2 regions of the Methylotenera mobilis JLW8 genome follow, and region 2 is predicted to be linked to the other one. Evidence: riboswitches for the same ligand, from Rfam matches in the RefSeq annotation. Region 2 holds a riboswitch; the other holds the start of a gene.
The links. Region 2 has a riboswitch for cobalamin ahead of MMOL_RS01425 (TonB-dependent receptor domain-containing protein). Riboswitches for the same ligand answer to the same signal wherever they lie in the genome.
Positions count from the first base shown of each region.

Region 1: it holds a riboswitch for cobalamin, as region 2 does, so the genes downstream of both, MMOL_RS09735 (ribonucleoside-diphosphate reductase subunit alpha) here and MMOL_RS01425 (TonB-dependent receptor domain-containing protein) in region 2, are expected to answer to the same signal.

Region 1 covers NC_012968.1:2,090,249-2,093,426, reverse strand. Annotated here, with positions in the region: gene MMOL_RS09735 (ribonucleoside-diphosphate reductase subunit alpha) at 1-1,876, opposite strand, end outside; cobalamin riboswitch at 2,040-2,272, opposite strand; gene MMOL_RS09730 (sulfite exporter TauE/SafE family protein) at 2,509-3,178, opposite strand, start outside.
Region 2 covers NC_012968.1:310,457-313,634, forward strand. Annotated here, with positions in the region: gene MMOL_RS01425 (TonB-dependent receptor domain-containing protein) at 1-1,553, opposite strand, end outside; cobalamin riboswitch at 1,700-1,952, opposite strand; gene MMOL_RS01430 (hypothetical protein) at 2,076-2,264, shown strand; gene MMOL_RS01435 (cell division protein ZapA) at 2,299-2,592, shown strand; gene MMOL_RS01440 (DUF2237 family protein) at 2,948-3,178, opposite strand, start outside.

The DNA of each region.
Region 1 (3,178 bases), 770 kb from region 2:
TATCCACCACGTTATCTAACATGCGCATACCGACTTTGATCGTCGCCTGCAATTTGTCGTTATCTAACTCTAAATTTCCGTTAACTTCTTTTAAATGTTGCAATAAGTTCACAGAGCCCAGGTTGCACACAGCAATTTCAGTATCAGAAGTATTCAATGTGATTTCTGTACACAGGTTTGAGCTATGCACCACACCTACGTGCTGCTGTGGTGAGCGAATGTTGCATGGGTCTTTAAAGGTGATCCAAGGATGGCCTGTTTCAAACAACATGGACAACATCTTGCGCCACATTTGAATTGCAGGAACACGTTTGAATAGCTTGATTTCACCGGTGTCAGCACGGCGCTCATACTCTACATAAGCTTTTTCAAAAGCTTTACCGTATTTGTCATGCAAATCAGGTACGTCGGATGGAGAGAACAATGTCCACTCGCCCTGCTCCGTCACACGGCGCATGAACAGGTCTGGAATCCAGTGCGCGGTATTCATGTCATGCGTACGGCGACGGTCATCACCGGTGTTTTTACGCAAGTCTAAAAACTCTTCGATGTCCAAGTGCCAGGTTTCCAGGTAACCACACACCGCACCTTTACGCTTACCACCTTGGTTCACAGCCACTGCGGTGTCATTCACCACTTTTAAGAATGGAATCACGCCTTGGCTCTTGCCATTAGTACCTTTGATACGTGCGCCTAATGAGCGCACCGGTGTCCAGTCGTTACCTAAACCGCCTGCATATTTTTGCAGTAGCGCGTTTTCTTTAATGCCTTGGTAGATGCCATCCAAGTCATCGCTCACGGTAGTGAGGTAGCATGAAGAAAGCTGTGAATGCAATGTGCCGGCGTTGAATAAGGTAGGTGTTGAGCTCATAAAGTCGAACGTACTCAATACGTTATAGAACTCAATTGCTCGCGCTTCGCGGTCAATTTCATTAATCGCCAAGCCCATCGCCACGCGCATAAAGAAGATTTGCGGTAGTTCAATACGACGCTCTTCGATATGCAAGAAATAACGGTCATACAGGGTTTGAATACCTAAGTAACCAAATTGGAAGTCGCGCTCTTTTACCAAAGCATTTGCGAGTTTATCTAAATCGAACTGCGCCAAACGTGGATCCAGCAAATCTGCATCGATACCGATTTTGATATAGCGTGGGAAATATTCTGCATAGTGTGCGTCCATCTCAGCATGGCTTACACGTTCGCCCAGCACCTCTGCACGTACTAAATCCAGTTGCAGACGCGCTGTTACATAGTTGTAAGCTGGTTCGGTTTCAATCAAGCTACGCGCAGAAAGAATCAGCGCTTTGTACACTTCAGTGAATGGAATTCCATCGTATAAATCGCGTACAGCTTGCTCAACCACTAGGTTCACATCAACTTCATTACCTAAATTTAAGCAGGCTTCAGCCACCATCTCATTCAATTGTTTGATATTAAGCGGCACTAGTTTGCCGTCGATATTTACGTTCAAAGCATGGCTTGGTTCGCTGGTGGTCGCTTTTTCGGCAGCACGCTCCGCGTTGCGTTTTTCACGGTAAAGCACGTATGCACGTGCTACGTCGTGGTTACCATTGCGCATGAGCGCTAATTCAACCTGGTCTTGGATATCCTCAATATGAATGGAGCCGCCGGTTGGCAAACGGCGAATTAGGGCATGATTAACGATTTGACTGAGCGAAGTGACCTGGTCGCGTACGCGCTGTGAAGCGGCACTGTGATTGCCTTCAACTGCCAAGAACGCCTTGGTAATAGCGATAGAAATTTTGTCTAAATTAAATGTTACAGCGGCACCATTACGGCGAATCACTTGCAACATAGGTAACATTGTAGCTTGTACTGAATCAGTACTTGAAGATGGTTTTATATCATCCATTTGTTTTCCCTTTTTAATAAAGGGCAGGTACGCTTTGGACAGCGAGCATCTTCTGCAATAGAAAAATGCGCCAAACAAAGACCAGCATGGCGGATAGATTAAATCTATCCATCTGCCGAGGACACCCCGCCTCAAACGTTATAAAAGTATTCACCCCAGTGCGGTGTGAAAAATGTCTACGGCAGGTCTCCTGGCTTTCAGGTCATCATTATTTTGCTAGCCTTCCCAAATTTTAATTCACTAAAATTCAGTGGCGAGAAATACAAAATAACTCTCTGATTACAGTTGCGGGGGCAGCCCCGGTATTGATGTTTGCGTTACGCCAAACTTCGCACCGGATTCCCTATTATCTTAAATTTCGACTGAAAAATAAGAACCGTATGCGAGAAATATAACGCAATATAACGGGTGGTTGCAATATAAAAAACACAATATATTGATATTGGTCTGATTTAAAATTCCATATATATGTTTTATAAGGATTTTTTAATTAATTTATTTTTGTGTGTTAAAAGCAGAAATCAGGCATGGTGCGCTTGCCTCTAGTCCTTCAGAATAAGCTTTGGTTTTACGATATTACTTGGCTAACCAGCCTTGATCACGCGTTGTTGAGGCTAGTGCTGATACATGCATCAATTAAATTTAATTTTGTTCAGCAGTTGGTCGTTGGCATCGTAGTAATAAGCCTCATAAGAAATTTTTTTGATCGAATATACCTTTTCAATCACGATTTTAGACGCATCGCCTTTGTGAGCCTGTACCAAGGTTTGCTTGGCGAGTGTTAATGAGCTCACTGGGATAATACGTTCAAGTTCAAAGCCTTCGCTATACTTAAACTCAACGCTGTACAGTAAATCATTCCAACTGAATGATGCGTCATAACCTTTTGCCATACGCATGACGTGTATGCTTGGGTTATGCATTTCTTGCACGCGTAAAATTGCACTGTTAAACAGTAGCGCACCTGATACCACCATTGCGCCGTAGCCAAACTTACTGAACCTAGCAGTGGATATTCTGGGCAGAATAAATTTCATTAGATAAGTTGCAAGCACGGCAGCTGCCGCGACGATCAGGCCAATTTCTAACACTTTAAGCGTAAATAAGCATAGGTAAGCATATAAAAAGAGCTTGATGATATGTAGCAAAATTTCATTAGCGGCGCGGGTGGCAACGATTTCAGTTTTAACTAAGCCATAGCGTAAATATACGCCATTAAATAACACGCCCACTGCGCCAGTTAGCCCAGAAATAAACCCAGCCAACAAGCCAATGGCACGTAAAAACTGATTGGAATAATTG
Region 2 (3,178 bases):
GGTGACTGTACAGTGAAGTTTCCACTTAAGAGTAAGTTGTCGCTTACATTCCAACTGGCATCTGTTGTCACACCTTGTATTTCAACTTTGCCAACGTTGATAGGGCAGAAGCCGCCAAGCGTGCAACTTGGAGTGGCAGGGCCTGCATTCGCGAGTAAGCTGCGAATTTTGTTCTGGAATACAACCACGCCAGCATTAAACTTGCCACCCGTGTATTTAACTCCAGCCTCTACGTTGTCTGACTTTTCTGGAGATAGCGTAGGATCACCAAAGTTTGGATAATACAATTGGTTAAAAGTAGGTGCTCTAAATGCTTTGCCATAATTAGCGGTAACGCGCCATTGAGGCGTGATGCGATAACCATAACCGGCACCGCCAGTGGTGAAATTGCCATACTGAGTGTTATGGTCTTCGCGTACAGAGGCTTGTACGGAGTGGTTGCCATGATCCAATAGGTAGCTAGCTAAGAAGCTATCATTGTTACGCTCTTTTTTGAATTTGGTTTTAACGTTGGCTACGCTGCTGACGTCTTGCTCAAGTCGATCATAAGCCAAGGTAAGTTTGCCCAGTGGCAAAGTAAAGTCATTTTGCCAAGAGAGCTGTTGTTGCTCAGTACGATACTTACTTATGCCTTTAGGGTTGTAGGTAGAGCTTGCTTTGGATGTGTTCGGTTTTGCATAGCTATCTGAGTCATCTACCCCCATGCCAAGCTTGAATGTACTATGCCAGAAATCAGTAAATTGGTTTTTGCTGGTAAAAGCATAGCTTTGTAGCGTTTGCTCAGTAAAGTTCTCGTAATTAGAACCATCAAACTCGTTGTGCCCTTTGCTCTCAAAGAACTGCAGTCCCCATGTGTGGCCTTTTGCCAGCTCAAGTTCTGCATAAGCGGAAGTGCTTAAGTTGCGGTAGCTGTCATCGTCTGAGTCTTTGCCTGTGCGGATGCGACGGGCGGAAAAGCTGTCAGTATCCAAACTGCTGACGTTTACGCCATACTTAAGTGCGTTGATACCGCCGTTGATGCCAAACTCTGCAGTTTTTGTATTGTAAGAACCTAGGCCTACCGCGGCATTCACTAATGGTTTATCCGATAAGCTTTTGCGTGTAAAAATCTGAATCACGCCGCCAATTGCATCAGCACCATATAGGCTAGATGCAGGACCACGTAAGATTTCTATTTTTTCGATTTGGCCTAGTGGAATGTTTTCAAAAGAGGTCCTCCCTAGCGTAGCGGAGTTCATGCGTAGGCCATCAACTAGCACTACTGTTTGTTCTGAGCTGGTGCCTCTTAAAAAGACGCTGGCCTCAGTGCCCGCACCTCCGGTAGTAACAATCTGTACGCCAGGTTGCTGGCGCAGAACGTCAGTAATAGAACCTGCGCCCATGCGCTCTATTTCTTCTCGGTCAATTATAGTTACGTCGCCGATCACATTTTGGCGTGCTTGTGGCGTACGTGTGGCTGTCACTACAACCTCGTCTAAGTTGATGGTGTCTGTAGCGTAGACTGTTGGATGAAACGCTAGGCCAATCAGGCCAGCGATGATTTTTTTGTTCATTTGAATTTCCCTATGCGACATGCGACCCCGCATGTAACTGATAACTAAGGAAATACAGAAAGGATAAGTGTCGAAACGAAAAGAATTCACGGCACAAGTTTGTACTTGTGCGCTACGTTTTGAACAACCGTCACCCCGCGGTATTTCCAACTAATTGTTGCGAGGCCGGTCTCCGGGCTCGTGAATGACATGTTTTGCACCTTCCCAAGCAGGGGCTATCAAAATAGCGTGGCTCAGTGGTTTATTGCAAAACAATATGATTGAAAATCATATTCACTTACCGTTGCGGGGGCAGCACAGGGATTGTTATCCGCTCAGAATGACGTATTAACGCACCTATTTCCCAGTTTCACCTTGTTTGTTAACAACAAACATGGCACCTATCAACAACGACAATTATAACGTTTAAAGATTCAATCAGGCGAACTATCTGGGATAAATTTATTTGTAATGTGTTGTAATACTTTTAAAAATCGCTGTTAGCTATTGACTACAATCATTTTTTTCAATTATAGTGATTGTATGGACGCAGACTTAACAGCACTAGAGCAAAAACTGTTGCAATTAATTGCACGGTATAACGAGCTACGCGACGAGAACGCGCGCCTACGTGTTGATCTAGGCGCTATGGAATCTGATACCGCTTTGCTAAAAGCGAACATGGCTCAAGCCAGCGAACGTATCGAAGCGTTAATGCAAAGCCTGCCTTAGTTTTCAATAAACGATTATTTTCGAGTAAAAGCTAATGAGTGAAATTAAAGGCGTTGATGTCAATATCATGGGGCGTGACTTTACCGTGTCATGCACGGATGAAGAGCGTCCAGGTTTGCTTAATGCCGTCAATTTTTTAGACAAGAAAATGCGCGATATTCGCGATAGCGGCAAAGTTATCGGGGTGGAGCGTATTGCGATTATGACTGCGCTCAATTTGTCTTATGAGCTGCTCAATAGTAAAAGCGGCGATGTGAATATCGGCGATATCAAGCGTAGAATCTCTATGATGCAAGATCAGATAGATCAAGCTTGTGAGCTAAAATAAGTATTTTTACAAGTAATTTATTTAGATCGCTATTACGTTTTCTTGATAGCGTTTTCTTGTAACTGGAGTAGAATCAATTCAATCGTTTTATGATTAAAAATAAAACGTCAGGTTATACAGTTTGTTCTCTGCGGCGTGGTTTAGGCTAATAATTCCTTGAACTAGTTTATAGCATCGGTTTTAGTCATTCGAGTTGTTGTGTGAGCGCTCTCATGGTGAGTTCTTTTAGAACCCCTTGGCGAGTGACCCTAATGCGCTCTAGGCTGTTACCACTTGAGCCTTTTTGGTTCAGGATGCTGGCTTAGGCTACGTCCGTGGAGAACTCCTTACTTGATCGCAGGCCTGCTACCTGGATCTATCTTAAGGCGTGATATTTCAAGTCCGCCAAGCTCACAATTTCCAAGCACTTTTCATGACAGCTTTCTAGTATCACTGGCGGTGCAAATCCAGCCTCTGATGCCTCTAGCCAGCGGCTTGCGCACAAGCACCAGCGGTCGCCAGCGCGTAATCCCTCAAAGCCGTATTCGGGACGTGGTGTGCTTAAATCGTTGCCTCTGGAGATTGAAAACGCGAGAAACTCTTCAGT